3 regions of the Pantoea sp. E956-1 genome follow, and region 1 is predicted to be linked to each of the others. Evidence: riboswitches for the same ligand, from Rfam matches in the RefSeq annotation. Region 1 holds a riboswitch; each other region holds the start of a gene.
The links. Region 1 has a riboswitch for thiamine pyrophosphate ahead of thiM (hydroxyethylthiazole kinase). Riboswitches for the same ligand answer to the same signal wherever they lie in the genome.
Positions count from the first base shown of each region.

Region 2: another riboswitch for thiamine pyrophosphate. It lies ahead of thiC (phosphomethylpyrimidine synthase ThiC); the one in region 1 lies ahead of thiM (hydroxyethylthiazole kinase).
Region 3: another riboswitch for thiamine pyrophosphate. It lies ahead of thiB (thiamine ABC transporter substrate binding subunit); the one in region 1 lies ahead of thiM (hydroxyethylthiazole kinase).

Region 1 is NZ_CEUYZP010000001.1:1,016,212-1,022,808, reverse strand. It holds gene apbC (iron-sulfur cluster carrier protein ApbC) at 1-392, shown strand, start outside; gene AC0T7J_RS05035 (GNAT family N-acetyltransferase) at 389-844, opposite strand; gene ahpC (alkyl hydroperoxide reductase subunit C) at 1,081-1,644, shown strand; gene ahpF (alkyl hydroperoxide reductase subunit F) at 1,716-3,284, shown strand; gene AC0T7J_RS05020 (AEC family transporter) at 3,338-4,297, opposite strand; gene AC0T7J_RS05015 (hypothetical protein) at 4,395-4,592, opposite strand; TPP riboswitch at 4,899-4,999, shown strand; gene thiM (hydroxyethylthiazole kinase) at 5,034-5,822, shown strand; gene thiD (bifunctional hydroxymethylpyrimidine kinase/phosphomethylpyrimidine kinase) at 5,819-6,597, shown strand, end outside.
Region 2 is NZ_CEUYZP010000017.1:4,779-11,375, forward strand. It holds gene AC0T7J_RS24605 (YjaG family protein) at 1-398, opposite strand, end outside; gene nfi (deoxyribonuclease V) at 462-1,130, opposite strand; gene hemE (uroporphyrinogen decarboxylase) at 1,133-2,200, opposite strand; gene nudC (NAD(+) diphosphatase) at 2,241-3,011, opposite strand; gene rsd (sigma D regulator) at 3,101-3,607, shown strand; TPP riboswitch at 3,760-3,860, shown strand; gene thiC (phosphomethylpyrimidine synthase ThiC) at 3,948-5,870, shown strand; gene thiE (thiamine phosphate synthase) at 5,873-6,499, shown strand.
Region 3 is NZ_CEUYZP010000008.1:144,361-150,957, reverse strand. It holds gene AC0T7J_RS18470 (DedA family protein) at 58-822, shown strand; gene thiQ (thiamine ABC transporter ATP-binding protein ThiQ) at 828-1,529, opposite strand; gene thiP (thiamine/thiamine pyrophosphate ABC transporter permease ThiP) at 1,513-3,123, opposite strand; gene thiB (thiamine ABC transporter substrate binding subunit) at 3,099-4,085, opposite strand; TPP riboswitch at 4,132-4,234, opposite strand; gene sgrR (HTH-type transcriptional regulator SgrR) at 4,270-5,931, opposite strand; gene AC0T7J_RS18445 (MFS transporter) at 6,185-6,597, shown strand, end outside.

The sequences.
Region 1 (6,597 bases):
TCACCGGGGCGCTGGTGGTGACTACGCCGCAGGATATCGCTCTGATTGATGCCCGCAAAGGGTTGGTGATGTTTGAAAAGGTCAATGTGCCGGTGCTTGGCGTGGTGGAAAACATGAGTCTGCATGTCTGCAGTCAGTGTGGCTTCCATGAGCCGATTTTCGGCACTGGCGGCGCACAGAAACTGGTAGAGGATTACCAGACGCAGCTGCTGGCCCAGCTGCCGCTGCACATTGACCTGCGTGAAGATCTCGATGAAGGTCAGCCGACGGTGATTCGCCGGCCCGATAGCGAGTTTACCGCGCTGTATCGCCAGCTGGCCGGACGCGTTGCTGCCCAGCTTTACTGGCAGGGCGAAGTCATCCCCGGCGACATCGCCTTCCGCGCGCTTTAAGCCCGACCCGACCCGCTGGCATATTGCGAGGCCAGCGGGTAGTGCATTAACACGTAGCCGCCATGTTCGCCTTCGCCCTGTGAAATCATTTTCCAGCCATGTTTCAGGTAAAAGGCCTGCGCCGCTTTATTCTTCTGCAGGCACTTCAGCGCACCGGTTGAGGTAAAGCGCGCCTCTGCCGCCTTAAGCAAAGCGCTGCCCACGCCGCGACCCTGCCAGTCAGGATCGACATAGAGACTGTGCAGGAAGTTATCGTTCTCCAGCAGGCCGGCAAATCCGACCCGCTGCCCGTCAGCTTCCGCGACCAGCACGGTTTCACCCAGGATTGCACCATCAAAATCTTCCAGCTGCCACTCGCTGCCGTCCAGCCAGCGCCAGTTATGCCGACGCGCCGCCAGAAACAGCGTACGCAGGAAAGGACGATCGGCTTCAGTAAACGGACGAATCTCCACAAGTCAGCTCCCTTTTAATCCGGTCTTACAAAACTAGCAGCGATTTGCGGAGAGGGGCGAAAAAGATAAAGCGGGTTAAATGTCACGTAAATCGCTGTACACTGCCTGTCGGGCCAGAGAGCATCAGGCTCTCAGCGTTTGATAGCTTTCGTTAATCAGATTGATAACGTCTGCATATTAGATGTTGGCCCGAAAATTATGTAACCTGCATCACATATTTTAACGGAGGCCACCAGATGTCTATTATCAATACCAAAATCAAGCCGTTCAAAAACGCAGCATTCAAAAACGGCGAATTCATCGACGTAACCGAGAAAGACGTTGAAGGTAAATGGAGTGTGTTCTTCTTCTATCCAGCTGACTTCACCTTCGTCTGCCCGACCGAATTGGGCGACGTAGCTGACCATTATGAAGAGTTCCAGAAACTGGGCGTAGACATCTACTCCGTTTCTACCGACACCCACTTTACCCACAAAGCCTGGCACGGTTCTTCTGACACCATCGCGAAAATCCAGTACGCGATGATCGGTGACCCGACTGGCGCGCTGACCCGCAACTTCGAAATCATGCGTGAAGACGAAGGTCTGGCTGACCGTGGTACCTTTATCGTTGACCCGGAAGGCGTTATCCAGGCAATCGAAATCACCGCAGAAGGCATTGGCCGTGACGCCTCTGACCTGCTGCGTAAAGTGAAAGCGGCTCAGTACGTGGCTTCTCACCCAGGTGAAGTGTGCCCGGCTAAATGGAAAGAAGGTGATGCAACACTGGCTCCGTCTCTGGACCTGGTTGGCAAAATCTAATCCCGCTTCGCCCTTTCGACCATTCTCCAATCGGGTGCTGCGGCACCCGATTTTTTGACCAGGATATCACTATGCTCGACACAAATTTGAAAACCCAGCTCAAGGCTTACCTTGAGAAATTAACCAAACCTGTTGAGTTGATTGCCACGCTGGACGAAGGTGCAAAATCAACCGAGATCCGTGAACTGTTAGTTGATATCGCCGGTTTGTCTGACAAAGTCAGCTTCCGCGAAGAGAACGATCGTCAGGTGCGTAAGCCCTCATTTCTGATCACCAACCCAGGTTCGAACAGCGGCCCGCGTTTTGCCGGTTCACCTCTGGGTCACGAATTTACCTCACTGGTACTGGCACTGTTACAGACCGGTGGGCATCCGTCGAAAGAAGCACAGAGCCTGCTGGATCAGATTGCCGCGCTGGACGGCGACTTCCATTTCGAAACCTACTATTCACTCTCATGCCATAACTGCCCTGACGTCGTACAGGCGCTGAACCTGATGGCGGTGATTAACCCGCGCATCAGTCATACCGCTATCGACGGTGGCCTGTTCCAGAACGAGATTCAGGAACGTAACGTGATGGGCGTGCCAGCGGTTTACCTCAATGGTAAAGAGTTTGGTCAGGGGCGGATGAGCCTGGCAGAAATCGTCAGCAAAGTGGATACCAATGCGGATAAACGCGCGGCGGAAGAGCTGAACAAGCGTGACGCCTATGAAGTCCTGATTATCGGCAGCGGCCCGGCGGGCGCAGCGGCAGCCATCTACTCAGCACGTAAAGGTATCCGTACCGGCCTGCTGGGTGAGCGTTTTGGCGGCCAGGTGCTGGACACGGTTGATATCGAAAACTATATCTCCGTACCGAAAACTGAAGGGGCAAAACTGGCCGGTTCACTGCGCGCACACGTGGATGATTACAACGTGGACGTCATTGAAAGCCAGAGCGCCATCAAACTGATCCCGGCAGCGAAAGAGGGCGGAATGCACGCCATCGAAACCGCCTCTGGCGCAGTATTGAAATCACGCAGCATCATCCTGGCGACCGGCGCTCGCTGGCGTAACATGGGCGTGCCGGGTGAAGAAGAGTATCGCACCAAAGGCGTCACCTACTGCCCACACTGCGATGGCCCGCTGTTTAAAGGCAAACGCACGGCAGTGATCGGCGGCGGTAACTCCGGCGTGGAAGCGGCCATTGACCTGGCCGGTATCGTTGAACACGTTACGCTACTGGAGTTTGCCGGTGAGATGCGCGCTGATCAGGTGCTGCAGGATAAGCTGCGCAGCCTGAAGAACGTGGATGTGATCCTGAACGCCCAGACTACCGAAGTGAAAGGCGACGGCACCAAAGTCACCGGCCTGCACTATATCGACCGTACGACGCAGACCACTCATGAGCTGCCGCTCTCCGGTATCTTCGTTCAGATCGGTCTGCTGCCGAACACCCCATGGCTGGAAGGCGCGGTTGAGCGCAACAAAATGGGTGAGATCATCATCGATGGTAAATGCGAAACCAGCCTGAAAGGCGTGTTCGCCGCGGGCGACTGCACCACCGTACCGTACAAGCAGATCATCATCGCCAGCGGCGAGGGTGCTAAAGCCTCACTGAGCGCTTTTGACTATCTGATTCGTACCAAATCGGCTGAGTAACATTTAGTCAGCCAGACAATAGCCCTTCAGCACGTGTGCTGAGGGGCTTTTTTTTAATAGCCCGCCAGCGTCATCAGCATCATCCAGACTGGCGTTGTCACCGCCGCAAACACGGTAGAAAAAAGCATGCTCGCCGCCGCCGGGCCGGTAATGACATTAAACTTCTGCGACATCAGATAGACGTTAACCCCGACCGCCATCGATCCCAGCAGCACCACCACTTTACTCTCCAGCGGCGGCAAGTCGGTCAGCCACGCGATAGCCCATACCGTCATCGGTTGCAGCACCAGTTTCAGCAGGCAGATGGTATAGCTCTCTTTTAAGCCATCCCGCACCCGATAGTGCGCCAGGCTCATGCCCAGCGTCACCAGCGACAGGGGGGCGGCCAGTGAGGCCAGCATCTTTAACGGTTCCGCGGCCAGCAGCGGCAAGGGACGTTGCAGAAAGCTCCAGGCTGTACCGCTGAGAATACCGATGATCAGCGGATTCTTCAGCACGCCGAGCAGGGTGCGCCAGAGTCCTTCCAGCGAGAAGCTACCCTGCTTTGCCCACTCGACCGAAACGGTCAGTAAGGTCCAGAGGATCAGGCTGTTAAACACCAGCACCAGTGCGACCGGGGGCAGGGCTTCTGGCCCCAGCAGTACCGTGGCCACCGGGATCCCCAGCATCACGTTATTGGAAAAGATGCCGCCCAGCGCAAAAACCGACGCCGCTACGCCATCCAGATTAAACAGCCTTGTTGCCAGCAATCGCCCCACGATAAACACCAGCAGGCAACTGCCGAAAAAGGCCAGCAACAGGCGTGCATCCACCGGCGGACTTTGCGAGAAGGTGCTCATCACCCGAAACAGCATGCAGGGCAGGGCAACATTAAACACAAAGCGGTTCATCCCTTCGCTGATGCTGGAGGGCCATTTCCCCAGGCGCGTCAGGCAGTATCCCAGCAGGATCAGGATAAACAGCGGGGCTGACAGGTAAATTTGATGGCTCAAGCTTTCAAACAGCTGTGACATAGAGAGAGTCTGGTCAGACGATGATTAGTTACCAGACTAACAAATTGCTAACTAACTGTTAACTTTAACTGCGTCGGGAATGACCGTTGCCGGGACGTTAATCTAACCAGCGGCGCGCCTGCCGATCGCTGATGTCGCGATAATAGACCCGGTGAATAATTTCGCCACAGCCTGTGCAGCGGGCGGAAATATAGGTGGAGAGATACTGTCTGCCATTGGGTGCTATGGCACCCTTGCGTTCAATATGAATATCCTGCCATCGATGGCGGTGTGGAATAAGCGCTAAAAATCGCATCATACATCCCGAATAGTATGAAGTTCCGCTTCAGGAATTTCTAACTCCATGAAATAAATTGTTTTTTACGATGATGCTACAAGCAGGTTAATTATTATGGGGAAACCAGAGTCTCTGCGGGAAATATTACCCGTCCGGGCAATAAGCGGAGCTACCTATAAAGAGGTACCTCGTTAACCCGCAGCATTAAGCCTTTTTTTGCACCCTCAGGCGTTGATCGGGATCATGTGAATTGTTTCAGCTCTGATTATTTCCCAGGCGGGAGTCGCTTGCTTTCGCTGCGCGGCTTGCCTATGCTGCAAGCCGTAACACGACTCGGGGTGCCGCTTTCCGTCAGGAGAGGGCTGAGAAAAACCCGCTGACCTGAACTGGATAATGCCAGCGTAGGGAAGTCTGATGCCTGACCGCATTCGCCTTCTTGTTCGCCGGTTGGGAGCTACGATGACACATCAATCTCAACACCTTTCTGCCGCGCATTTCGCGCCCATTCTGCACGCTTTTCGCCGCCAGTCACCGCTGGTGCACTGTATGACCAATGACGTGGTCCAGAACTTCACCGCCAACGTGTTGCTGGCACTCCATTCCTCACCGGCGATGGTGATCGATGCCGTTGAGGCCGCCCAGTTCAGTCGCATGGCCGATGCACTGTTGATAAACGTGGGCACCTTAACCCGCGAGCGCCAGCAGGCGATGCAGGCTGCCGTGACCGCGGCTAATCAGGCGGGCACGCCCTGGACACTCGATCCGGTTGCCGTCGGCGCACTGACGCTGCGCAGTGACTTCTGCCAGCAATTGTTAAGCCAGCAACCGGCGGTGATTCGGGGAAATGCGTCAGAGATTCTGGCGCTGGCACAACAGGCCAGCGGCGGGCGCGGTGTCGACACGCTGCATCAGGCGGATGCAGCACTCGATGCGGCCCAACAACTCGCGGAAACCTGGAGCACGCTGGTGGTCGTCACCGGTGAAGTGGACTACGCCACCGATGGTCAGCGACGCCTTGCTGTACAAGGTGGAAACCCGTTAATGACACGGGTAGTCGGGACCGGCTGCGCCCTCTCGGCAGTGGTGGCGGGGTTCAGCTCTCTGCCGGGCGATCGGCTGATGAATGTCGCGGCCGCCTGTCAGGTGATGGCGCGAGCGGGTGAAAAGGCGGCGGCGCAGGCTGCCGGCCCCGGCAGCTTTGCCACAGCGTTTATTGATGCACTCTGGACGCTGGAGGAGAAATCATGAAGCGCATTAATGCTCTGACGATTGCCGGAACCGATCCCAGCGGCGGCGCAGGGATTCAGGCCGATCTCAAGACCTTTTCCGCCCTTGGGGCCTATGGCACCAGTGTCATCACCGCGCTGGTGGCACAGAACACCTGCGGCGTGCAGTCGGTTTATCGCATTACGCCTGACTTTGTTGCCGCCCAGCTTGATTCAGTGCTCAGTGATGTGCGCATCGACAGCGCAAAAATTGGCATGCTGTCTGAAACGGCTATCGTGGAGCAGGTTGCTGAACGGCTGAGCAATGCGGATATCCCGTTTATCGTGCTGGACACGGTCATGGTCGCGAAAAGTGGTGATGCGCTGCTCTCGCCAGACGCCATAGCCAGTGTACGGGAGCTGTTATTGCCGCAGGTCTCGCTGATCACACCTAATCTGCCGGAAGCGGCGGCGTTGCTGGACTGCGCCATTGCGGCAGATGAGGCGGAGATGCGCGAGCAGGGACGGGCATTGCTGGCACTGGGTTGTCAGGCCGTGCTGATGAAGGGCGGTCACCTTGCGGCCGCGGAGAGCCCGGACTGGCTGATCACGCACTCAGCAGAGCAGCGATTCAGTACGCCGCGCGTGAATACCCGTCATACGCATGGCACCGGCTGTACGCTGTCGGCAGCCTTAGCCGCGCTGCGACCGCGTCATACTGACTGGGCAGAGACGATTGGAGAAGCCAAAAACTGGTTACAGCAGGCGCTGCTGCAGGCGGATTCGCTGGAGGTCGGGAAAGGTATCGGACCGGTTCA
Region 2 (6,597 bases), on a different contig from region 1:
GTCATTTCCAGCATGGCGATAGTGGTAATTGAGGTCTCGCTGACTTCAATTGCATGCTCAAGAGTTTCACCGCTCAGCTGCGCATGTACGACTTCGCTTAATGCCACACAGGCATCGATAGCCGGATAAACGCCATAAACCTCAAACGCATCGCCATCCGGAATGGCGGCTTCGAGCTTTTCCAGCTGGCTGTCGAAGTTAATCTTCGCATCTTTGACCGTCAGGTTTTCCCAGATCAGATCAAGAATACGGCGATAGAGTGCCGGATCGGCAAATTCAGTCTGCTCGCAGAACGCGCGATAGTTGGGATACATGCGCTCGCACAGGCAGGCCATAAAAGTAAGGTGCTGCCAGCTTTCCAGCTTCGCCAGACGCAGATGAACGGGATTTTGTAACATAAAGGTGGCTCTTATTCGTTTCGCTGGCCGCAGTGTAACTGCAAAAGCGCAGCACAAACAGTGTTAAAGCGCGTTTTGCCAGCGCTGGAAAGCGGTTCGGTTCGAGGCAACCGCGTCGGCCCAGCGGGTCGGTTCCGGCAGCCGGTAACCACGCGTACAGTTTTCGACCCACTGCAGCGCGGTATCCAGGCTGACACGATGGCCGGTGGCGACAAACAGCGGATTACACCGTAGCTTGCTGCGCCATACCCAGCCTATCTGCTCACCTTTGTCGATCAGTGGCTGGCGACTGCCAGGCTGCGCATCCAGATCGTCAAAACGCCCACACAGGCGACTTTTGGCCACGCCAATGGTTGGCACATCGACCAGCAGGCCAAAATGCGACGCGACGCCCAGTCGTCTTGGATGCGAAATACCGTGTCCATCCACAAACAGCAGGTCCGGCTTTTGCTCCAGCATCTGCCAGGCGGCCATCAGCGCCGGATATTCACGGAATGAGAGAAAGCCCGGAATGTAGGGCATGGTGGTCTCAACGCGCGCGATGCGATGTTCCACCAGCTTTAACGAGGGATACTCCAGTATCACCATCGCCGCCCGCGTAACGGTACCTTCCTGCTCAAATCCAACGTCCGCTCCGCCAATAAAGCGGGGCGGCAATACGTCAAAATCATCTTCACGCACCACGTCAGCGGCGCGTTGTAACTGCTCAGCGCGAAGTGCGGCAATATCCATGATTACTCCTGATGCCAGGGACGTGATAAACGGTGTACCGCCTCAACAAAGACGCCCGCATTTTCCGGTGGGACATCCAGATGAATACCATGACCCAGATTGAAGACATGTCCGGTGCCCGAACCAAAGCGCTTCAGGATCCCAGCCACTTCCTGTTCGATACGCTCAGGAGCCGCATAGAGCATAGAAGGATCCATGTTGCCCTGCAGGGCAACTTTGTCGCCCACACGACGGCGTGCGTCATCAATATCGGTGGTCCAGTCGAGACCCAGCGCATCACAACCGGTGGCGGCCATCGCTTCCAGCCACTGCCCGCCGCCTTTGGTGAAAAGCGTCACCGGCACGCGACGACCGTCATTTTCACGCAGCAGGCCATCGACAATTTTGTGCATGTAATGAAGGGAAAATTCGCGGTAATCGCGACCGGTCAGCACGCCGCCCCAGGTATCAAAGACCATAACGGACTGCGCACCGGCGCGAATCTGAGCATTGAGATAGAGGATGACGCTGTCGGCCAGCTTATCCAGCATCGCGTGGAGCGTAGCGGGGTCGGCATACATCATCTTCTTAATTTTGGTAAACGCCTTGCTGCTCCCACCTTCCACCATGTAGGTGGCCAGCGTCCACGGACTGCCGGAGAAGCCAATCAGCGGCAGATCGCCGTTCAGGTTCTTACGGATGGTGCGGACAGCATTCATCACATAGCCCAGCTCCATTTCAGGATCGGGCACCGGTAAACGCTCGACGTCAGCGCGACAGGTCACAGGGTTAGAGAAACGCGGGCCTTCGCCGGTTTCAAAATAGAGACCCAGTCCCATCGCATCCGGAATGGTCAGGATATCACTGAAGAGGATGGCGGCATCCAGCGGATAACGGCGCAGCGGCTGCAGGGTGACTTCACAGGCCAGCTCGGCGTTTTTACACAGCGACATAAAGTCACCCGCCTGGGCGCGTGTCGCTTTGTATTCCGGCAAATAGCGCCCGGCTTGTCGCATCATCCAGACCGGTGTGACATCAACCGGCTGGCGTAACAGGGCACGCAAATAACGATCGTTCTTCAGTTCACTCATCTCAACACTCTCTCTATAACAGGCGTGTAGTGTAGCACTTTCACACTTCGGCGCGGCACAGGGCGACGGTATCTTCAATCAGGCGGCGCGCCACGGTGCCTGGCGGCGGCAGCAGAGGCAGGTCATCAAACCGGAACCAGGCCGCATCCAGCAGCTCTTTACCGTCGTGCTGCAGATCGCCGCTGTCATACTCCGCCATAAAGGCTGTCATCAGCGATTGCGGGAAGGGCCACGGCTGGGAGGTAACATAACGGACGTTTTTGACGCGAATATTGCTCTCTTCCATTACTTCGCGGGCAACGGCCTGCTCCAGCGTCTCGCCAACTTCCACAAAACCTGCCAGTACGGTGTAGATCTTGTTGCGATGGCGGGCATGATTCGCCAGCAGAATTTGATCGCCGCGACGGATAGCCACAATGATGCAGGGCGCGATCTGTGGATAGTAACGTTCACGGCAATGGCTGCAAAGACAGGCAAATTCATGCTTGCTGTGATGCATTTCATGGCCGCAATAGCCGCACCAGCGATGAGAACGGTAGAATTCCGCCAGTTGCACACCGCGACCCACCAGCTGAAACAGCGCCACATCCTGATCGATCAGCTGTCGTACAGAGAACATATCGGCAGAGCGCGGCTCACAAATCAGCCAGACTTTTTCGCCCTGCCACTCACCGATGGTCCGGGCTTTACTGCCGGTCAAACCAAATTTTTCGGCGCTTCCGTGGGGTAAATCACCTTGTGGCAACCAAAGTTTCTGTTCATGGCTGACAATCCACCATCCAGCGTCTACGCTTGAGATTTCGCATTGCATTTATTTCGTCATCCTTAGCGTCAAATCGCACGCTGAAGTCCTGATGTTAAGTGTGTAGATAAACAACTATAACTCACATGGAGTTAGATATGCTTAACCAGTTAGACGTCCTGGCTGAACGCGTAGGTGGCAGTAATGAACTGGTCGATTCGTGGCTTGAAGCCCGTCGTCAGCTACTGGTGACCTATTATCACCTGGTCGGACTTAAACCTAACAAAGAGGCGCTAACGCGTCTGGATGAGCAGGCTCTGGACAACTTCTGTCACGGCCTGGTCGATTATCTTTCTGCGGGTCATTTTAGTATCTATGAGCGCGTCATCAGTGAAATGAGCGGCGACAGCCCGCTGATTGCCGCCGCGCAGATCTATCCACCGCTGGAAGCCAATACTGAGCGTCTGATGCAGCTGTATGACGGTCATCTGCAGCAGGCGATCGATGACGAAAACTGCATGACCTTTCAGCAGGCGCTCTCCGAAGTGGGCGAAGTGCTGGAAGCACGCTTTACGCTGGAAGATAAGCTGATCCAGCTGGCATGGGATAACCAGCTTGCCCCCCCGCCGGTTGCCAATGACAGCCATATCGCGCGTCCGGCTTAAGGGTCATCGCTGGCAAAGGGGTTGAGATTATCCCTTAGCCCTTTTATGCTGAACAGGTTCTGAGGAGCGCGCTCCAAAGAACCTTTTTTATTTTTGCTTTGAAATATAAGGTTTTTACACCTGACTCTGTTATCAGAGGCCAGCGTAAAAACAGCTTCTTGTCGGAGTGCCCAGTTGGGCTGAGACCGTTAATTCGGGATCCGCGGAACCTGATCAGGTTAGAACCTGCGAAGGGAACAAGAGTAAAACTTCTCTGTATGCCAGCATGCTTACGCTGTCTATACGGTTACTCCTTCCGAACTCCGGACAAGCATCGTTCCCCCTTAACAGGAAGATTGCTATGTCTGACCAAAAGACAACCCGTCGTGAACAGCGTGCCCAGGCGCAGGAATTTATCGATTCCCTGCAAAGCGGCAGTGCATTTCCCCAGTCCCGCCGCATCTGGATTACCGGCAGCCGCGAGGATATTCGCGTTCCCATGCGTGAAATCGTGCTAAGCCCGACCCATATCGGCGGCAGCAAAGAACAGCCTCTCTATGAGCAAAACGAAGCGGTACCGGTCTATGACACGGCAGGTGCCTATGGCGATCCCGCGGCACAGATCGATGTTCATCGTGGTCTGGAAAAGCTGCGCGCCCGCTGGATTGCTGAGCGCGACGATAGCGAATTTCTCGAACAGAACAGCTCGGGCTATACCCAGCAGCGGCTGGCTGACGAAGGGCTGGATCAGCTGCGCTTCGATCAACTCCCGACACCGCGCCGTGCCCGCACAGGCTGCCGCGTCACGCAATTGCACTATGCCCGCCAGGGGATCATCACTCCGGAGATGGAATTTATCGCCCTGCGGGAAAACATGGGCCGTGAGCGAATCCACAGTGAGGTATTGCTGCAACAGCATCCCGGCCACAGTTTTGGCGCACATCTGCCAGCCAGTATCACGCCCGAGTTTGTGCGTCAGGAGGTCGCTGCCGGGCGCGCCATCATCCCTGCCAATATCAATCATCCTGAATCGGAGCCGATGATCATTGGCCGCAACTTTCTGGTTAAGGTCAACGCCAACATCGGTAACTCGGCGGTGACCTCTTCTATTGAGGAAGAGGTGGAAAAACTGGTGTGGTCGACTCGCTGGGGTGCCGATACGGTGATGGATCTCTCTACCGGTCGTTATATTCATGAAACGCGCGAATGGATTTTGCGAAACAGCCCGGTGCCAATCGGTACAGTGCCGATTTACCAGGCGCTGGAAAAAGTGAATGGCGTGGCCGAGGCGCTGAACTGGGAAATATTCCGCGATACGCTGCTTGAGCAGGCGGAACAGGGTGTCGATTACTTCACTATCCACGCTGGCGTGCTGCTGCGTTATGTCCCGATGACGGCGAAACGTCTGACCGGGATTGTATCGCGGGGTGGATCTATCATGGCGAAATGGTGCCTGTCGCATCATCAGGAGAGCTTCCTGTACCAGCACTTCCGGGAGATTTGTGAAATCTGCGCCGCTTATGATGTCTCCCTGTCGCTGGGCGATGGCCTGCGTCCGGGTTCCATTCAGGATGCCAACGATGAGGCGCAGTTTGCCGAACTGCGTACCCTGGGCGAACTGACCCGTATTGCCTGGGAATATGACGTTCAGGTCATGATTGAAGGCCCGGGGCACGTCCCGATGCATATGATCCGCCGCAACATGACCGAACAGCTCGACCTGTGCGATGAAGCCCCCTTTTACACTCTTGGCCCGCTGACCACCGACATCGCGCCCGGCTATGATCATTTCACCTCAGGTATCGGTGCTGCCATGATTGGCTGGTTTGGTTGCGCCATGTTGTGTTACGTCACGCCCAAAGAGCATCTGGGTCTGCCGAACAAAGAGGATGTGAAGCAGGGATTGATCACCTACAAAATCGCGGCGCATGCCGCCGATCTGGCGAAAGGCCATCCGGGAGCGCAGATCCGTGATAACGCTATGTCCAAAGCGCGCTTTGAATTCCGCTGGGAAGATCAGTTTAATCTGGCGCTGGATCCTCATACGGCGCGGGCAATGCATGACGAGACCCTTCCGCAGGAGTCGGGCAAAGTGGCCCATTTTTGCTCGATGTGCGGGCCTAAGTTCTGCTCAATGAAAATTTCCCAGGAGGTGCGTGAGTTTGCTGCACGTCAGGATACACGCGCCGAGCCCGTTGAAGTGGGCATGGCGCAAATGTCAGACCGTTTTCGTCGTCGCGGCGGTGAGCTTTATCACTCCGCCGATGCCACTAAGGAGGAGTAACGATGCCCGCATTTCCCGCTACCGCCCCACGCCTGGGGCTTTATCCGGTGGTTGATAGCCCGGAGTGGATTGAACGCCTGCTGGAGATAGGCGTTCGCACACTGCAGTTGCGCATAAAAGACCAGCCTGATGAGGTCGCCGAGCCCGCCATCGCTCAGGCGATTGCGCTGGGTAAACACTATGACGCGCGCCTGTTTATCAATGACTACTGGCAGCTGGCGATAAAACATCAGGCTTATGGCGTGCATCTGGGTCAGGAGGATCTCGATGTCGCCGATCTTGCCCGTATTCATCAGGCAGGATTGCGTCTGGGACTCTCCACCCATGATGATGCTGAACTGGATCGCGCACTGGCAATCCAGCCCTCTTACATCGCACTTGGACATATTTTCCCGACGCAGACTAAAGAGATGCCTTCTGCGCCTCAGGGTATTGAGCAGCTGAAGCGGCATCTGACACGCCTGACGCATATTCCCACCGTGGCGATTGGCGGTATATCGATTGCACGCGCACCTGACGTGCTGGCAACCGGCGTAGGGAGTATTGCGGTGGTGAGTGCGATTACCCAGGCAGATGACTGGCGTGAAGCAACGCGTACCCTTCTGTCGCTGGCAGAGCCTCACACATAAGGATTTGTGGAACCTGTCGCGCATAGCGGCAGCAAAACCGGTCAACGCCAGCGTTCTTCCGGGAAAGCGGCGCGCAAAAGCGTATGTTGCCGCTGGCG
Region 3 (6,597 bases), on a different contig from region 1:
TGACGCTGTGTGGCTGGCTCTGGACAATCCAGCCTTCTGCTTTTACTTAGGATGATTATGGAAGCCTGGATTCAACAACTGATTACGCAGTCCCTGGAGTGGGCGCTGTTTGCCGTTGCGCTGGTGACGTTTCTGGAGTCGCTGGCGCTGGTCGGGCTGTTGCTGCCAGGTACGGTGATGATGGCCAGTCTGGGCGCGCTGGTCGGCAGTGGCGAGCTTGGCCTTTACCCGGCCTGGGCGGCGGGCTTTGCGGGCTGCCTGATTGGTGACTGGGTTTCCTACGGCATCGGCTGGAAATTTCAGGGGCCGCTGCATCGCTGGAAGTATCTGCAAAAGTATAAAGGCCTGCTGGATAAAACCGAGCACGCCCTGCATCAGCACAGCATGTTTACGATTCTGGTCGGACGCTTTGTTGGCCCCACGCGTCCGCTGATCCCGCTGGCGGCCGGTATGCTGGAGCTGCCGGTACGTAAATTCCTGCCGCCGAACATTATCGGCTGCATTCTCTGGCCGCCGCTCTATCTGCTGCCCGGTATTCTGGCGGGTGTGGCGATCGATGTGCCAAAAGCCGCGCAGGGCGGCAGCTTTAAATGGCTGTTACTCGGCGCAGCACTGCTGATCTGGCTGGGTGTCTGGTTATGCTGGCGCTGGTGGCGCAGCGGCAAGAGTCGCGACTGGGCATCGGCCTGGCTGCCGCCTGAGCGCCTGCGCTGGGCAGGGCCGCTGGGGCTGGTGATTGCCGTCGCGGCTTTCGTCGGTATTCAGTTCCATCCGATGATGCCCATTTTCCGTCATCTGCTGTGGCAGGTTTTCTTCGCCTGAACCGCTTAACGACGCGGGATGCCGAGCACGTCGGCCTCCCGCGTGTCGCCCGACAGTAACTGTCGGGTCTCGCCATCCCAGTAAACCCGGCCATCCACAATCACCACGCTGCGCGGCGCAATCTGCTGGGCATCTTCCAGACTGTGCGACACCATCAGCAGCGTGATGCTGCGCGCTTCACACACCGAACGCACCAGTTGCAGCATCTCGCCGCGCAGCGCGGGATCCAGCGCAGAAAAAGGCTCATCCAGCAGCAGCACCGGACGGTCACGTAGCAGACAGCGTGCCAGCGCCACGCGCTGTCGCTGTCCACCCGACAGCTCGCCCGGCAGGCGCGTCAGCAGATCGCCTAATCCCACCTGATCGGCCAGCGCAGCAAGCTGCTGGCGCTGCCCGGCGCTCAGCTTCAGTCCGGGGTGCAATCCCAGCGCCATGTTCTGCTGCACGCTGAGGTGCGGAAACAGGTTGTTCTCCTGAAACAGCATCGACACGGGCCGTCTGGCCGGCACGCTGTGGGTGTGTTCCTGTCCGTCAATCATCAGAGTGCCCTGTTTCACCGGCAGGAAACCGGCAATCAGGCTCAGCAGAGTGCTTTTACCGGCCCCGCTGGGGCCGAGGATCGCGATGCGCTCGCCGCGGATGGCGTTGAGACTAAAGCGCATCGGCAGATGCTGATAAAGGTACGTGAGGTTATTCAGTGTCAGCATGGCGGCCTGGTAATTTTTCCATCAGGGTGAACAGCAACAAACAGAGCAGTAGCAGCAGCAGCGCGGTCACTGCACCGTCAGCACCGCGATAGGCACCGATCTGTTGATAGAGGTAGAACGGCAGGGTGCGGAAATCGGCAGTGCCAAACAGCGCCACCACGCCAAAATCACCGATCGACAGCACGCAGGCAAAGGCCAGCGCCTGGGCCAGCGGACGTTTCAGCGCCCGCAGTTCAATCAGCCGCAGCCGGTTCCAGCCGTGGATATTCAGCGACTCACAGAGTCTGCCGTAACGCTCCGCGACGTCACGCATCGGGTTCTCCAGCACTTTCAGCGCATAGGGAATGGCGATCAGCGCATTGGTGAAGATCACCAGACCGTCCGCCGACGCCGGCAGGCCAATGGTGGCGTTAAACAACAGGAAAAAGCCGGTGGCGAGCACGATGCCTGGCATCGCCAGAATCAGCATGCCGCTGGTGTCGATAAGGGTTGCCGCCGCCGGGCGCTGACGCAGGCGCAGCTCGCGACTGCTCCACAGCAGCATCATGGTCAGCACCACACAGAGCAGACCGGCGCCGGTGGCGATGCGCAGTGAGGTAAACGTCGCCTGCCAGAGTGCAGGCTGCACCAGCGCGCCGCGCAGTCCGCCGTGCAGACCATCGATGATGACCGCCGCCAGCGGGGGCAGCAGCAGGATCAGCGCCAGCAGGATCAGCAGCGCATCAACCAGTTGCGCCGCGCGCGAATCCTGCGGATCGCGCCAGCCGTTCAGCTGGCTGGCTCCGGCGGGAATCGCCTTGCTGAAGCGCTGGCTGAGCAGCACCAGCGTCACGCAGCAGCCAAGCTGGATCAGCGCCAGCAGTGCCGCGCGTCCCGGATCGTAGTCATAACTCAGCGCCTGGAAAATCGCCAGCTCGATAGTTGTCGCCTGCGGGCCGCCGCCCAGCGAGAGCACGGTAGCAAAGCTGGCGAAACAGAGCATGAAGATCAGCGCGCCGGTCGGCAGCAGCTGACGTCGCAGCCATGGCCACTCCAGCAGACGAAAATGGTGCCAGCCGCGCAGGCCGAGCTGTGCCGCCAGCTGACGCTGTTCCGCCGGAATGCTCTCCAGCGCCTGCAGCATCAGGCGGGTCGCCAGCGGCAGGTTAAAGAAGACGTGCGCCAGCAAAATGCCCGACAGGCCGTAGGGAGAGAAGTGGTAATCAATCCCTGCCAGCTGGCACAGCTGCGCCAGCCAGCCGACACGACCATAGACGGTGAGCAGACCAAATACCGCCACCAGCACCGGCAGCACCAGGGTCATGGCGCACAGACGCAGCAGCAGCTGTCGGCCAGGGAAACGGCGTCGATAGAGGGCGCGCGCCAGCGGCACCGCTGGCACCAGCGACAACAGCGCGGAGAGCAGCGCCTGACCAAAAGAGAAGGCGATAACGTGATGCAGGTAATCATCCTGCAGCACACCGCGCCAGTCATTCTCTGGCGCGGCGCTCCAGAGTGCACCGAAGGCCAGCAGCGCCACGCTGGTTAACAGCAGCGTGGCGAGGGAACCGGGAATCAGCCAGCGCGGCATCAGCGGCTGACAGCGCGTTGCCACTGGCTAATCCAGCCCGAACGCTGGCTGGCAACCTCTTCCGGCGAGAACTGCAGAGCAGTTGAAGGCACGCTGAGCGCTGCGAAACCGGCAGGCAGCGGCGTGTCGATCACCGGGTACATCCAGTTACCGGTCGGGATAGTGCGCTGGAAGTCGGAGGACACCATAAACTTCATGAACTGCTGTGCCAGCGCCGGCTGTTTGCTGCTGGCTAACTGCGCGGCAACTTCAACCTGCAGATAGTGGCCCTCTGCAAACGGCGCGGCGGCATAGTTCTCTTTTTTCTCTTCGATGATGTGGTAAGCCGGTGAAGTGGTGTAGCTCAGCACCAGATCGCCTTCGCCCTTGAGGAACAGGCCATAGGCTTCACTCCAGCCTTTGGTCACCGTCACGGTTTTCTGCGCCAGCTTTTGCCACGCCTGCGGTGCCTGATCGCCATAGACTTTCTGCATCCACAACAGCAGGCCTAAGCCGGGAGTGCTGGTACGGGGATCTTCGTAGATCACCCGCCACTTCTCCGGGCTGTCGACCAGCTCTTTCAGGCTTTTTGGCGGATTCTTCAGCCGGGTTTTGTCATAGACAAACGCGAAGTAGCCATAATCAAACGGCACGAATGTGGTGTTGTGCCAGCCGCCGGGCAGTTTTAATGTCGAGGTATCGACCTGACTTTCGGCAAACAGACCGGTTTTCTGCGCCGCCTGTACCAGATTGTTATCCAGCCCCAGAACCAGATCGGCTTTGCTGTTTTTCCCTTCCATGCGCACGCGGTTCAGCAGCGACACGCCATCTTCCAGCGTGACGAATTTCAGCTCGCAGTTGCACTGCGCCTCGAAGGCTTTTTTAACCGCCGGGCCAGGGCCCCAGTCAGCGGAGAAGGAGTCGTAGGTGTAGACCGTGAGAACCGGCTTAGCCGCCAGAACGGGGGCGGAGAGTAACAGCAGCACTGGCAGAACTTTGTTTAACACTTTGCGCTCCTTCAGGAGAATAGGGGATGAGTCGCAAAGGATCTGAGCACACAGGCCTCCCAAATCCCTACGTCGGTATTAACCGAATCAGGTTCGACGGGTATCTCTCAGCTGCTTGCTGGTGGCAGGCGGCACCCCGTTGAGAACGTCACATTCTAGTCATTTCAGCGCCGGGGCGAAAGCCTCACAGCGCGGGTGGCGCGAACCAGGCGGATTTAAAATCAAACCAGCCCAGCGTATTCATCCGAACGCCGCGCATGCTGCGCTGACCTTCAAGCAGCAGCCAGTGGTGAAACAGCGGATGCAGACCGGCTTCTTCGACCAGCTGTTTGCTCCATTCGGCCAGCGGCAGCGTTTTCTCGCGCCAGCGGGCCGCATCGCTGTGCCAGTCGATCGGCAGACAGTGATGCAGCAACGGGATCTCATAAAGCTGCGCGAACAGAGAGTAATTCAGCGGCAGAGTAAAGTTCACGCTGCCCAGCCAGATGTCACTTTCCGCTTCGCCCTGATACCAGCTTTCGTAGCTGATTTCGCGGGTCTCCAGCGTGACGCCATATTCTGCCAGCAGCGGACGCAGCGCGTTAGCGATGCCTTCATGCTCCACGTGCTGGCTGTACCAGGTCAGCGTCAGGTGGGTTAAGCCGGGCGGTTTTTCCACTGGCGTCAGGTCGCGCCGGTGATGCCAGCGCGGCAGCAGGCCATACGCCGGAAACCAGTAGCGCTGGTAGCCAACACCGGCGTGATTGAGCAGGGCGATAGGATTAAACAGGTAACTGACCCAGCGCCGGACCGCCTCGTTGCGTCCCTGTTCTGAACGCTGGTCGAACAGCAGATAGTAGCAGCCCTCTTCAAGACGGCTCTCCTCCTGAATTTCATCGGCTCCGTCGCCCTGCAGACGGACACCGGCATAGACCAGCTCATCGCTGATGTCGGGCAGTACCCAGATAGAGACATCATCAATCAGGGCGCGAAAACCAAAGTAGTCATCAAACGCTTCGATCTTTAGCTGGCTCTCCTGATTGCGGATCACCCGGTAAGGACCGGTGCCTACCGGCTGGCGGGCAAAATCGTGCAGCGTCGGCCATTCGCGCGGCAGGATCATCGCACTGACGCTGCCTAACAGCCAGGGCAACCCTTCGTCGGGCTGGCTTAAGCGGATATCCAGCGTCCAGGGCGCGGGCGAGTCGATCTGCTCGATATGGGAAAAAAGCGGGTGGGGGCGCTGACGCTCCAGCGTGGCCAGCACATCCTCCATCTCCAGTTCTCTGCCGTGATGAAAGCGAATCGCCGGACGCAGAAAGAAGCGCCAGTGAAGCGGGGAAGTCTGCTGCCAGTGGTGCGCAATATCGGGCTCGATTTCCCCGTTTTCCTCATTTATCCGCGTCAGGCCGTTGAAAATCTGTCGCGCAATGTGGGTTTCAGAGCGCCGCAGTGGCGAGCCGGGCAGCAGGTTGAGCAGCGGACGATAGTAAAGGACACGCAGGATATGCTTGCCCTGGCGGAAACTGCGCCCCAGGTGCGCGCCGATCATCTGCCGCACCTGATTTTTATCCCCTACCAGCTGGACCAGCTGATCGATGCGATCCTGCTCCAGCAAATCCTCGGCACGCTGCTGCTGCAGGGCCAGTCCGGTATAGCAGAAGGTAAGCTGCGAGCGCTTGCCGCGTCCGGCTTCCGCCTGCCAGATCAGCCAGCCCGCGGCCTGCATCCGGTTGAGCAGATTGCGCATATGGCGGCGCGAGCAGTGCAGCAGGTCAGCCAGTTCGCTAAGGGTAATCTCCTGCGTTTGCCCCTGACAGCTCTGCCACAGGCGAATGAACTGCTGCTTCAGACGTGATGAGGACATAAAAGAGGAACTCCCGGTGAAAAGCGCTCTGTTTTTCTTGCCCTATTTTAAGAGCAAACTTTGCGTTATGGGAAGAGCGGGAGGCATTCAGCACTGAATGGCGTTCGACCCTGGCTTCGCTGTTCAGCGGAGTGCTTTTCTGAGTAGGGTGCATTTACACCGCCAGCAGATGATCTCTGCTGGCTTTTTTCATGTTGCGCGGTATCGTCTACCCTTCATTTTCCCCTCTGTTTGTTCTGTAAGGGATTTCGGTATGAAATCGCTGTTAACGCGGCAGCGCCGCATCAATCCGGTCTACCTCGCATTTATGGTCGCCTCGTTCATGCTGGGCATCGCGGGCGCGCTGCAGGCGCCGACGCTCAGCCTGTTTTTGACGCGCGAGGTGCAGGCGCGGCCGTTCTGGGTCGGACTGTTTTTCACCATCAATGCAGTGGCCGGTATCGTGGTGAGCATGCTGGTGGCAAAGCGCTCTGACAGCGTCGGCGATCGTCGTCATATCATTCTCTTCTGCTGTCTGATGGCGCTGGTCAATGCGCTGCTGTTTGCCTTTACCCGCCACTATCTGACCTTGCTGACGCTGGGCGTGCTGCTGTCGGCGCTGGCCAGCGTCTCGATGCCTCAGCTGTTTGCGCTGGCGCGGGAATATGCCGATCAGTCGGCGCGTGA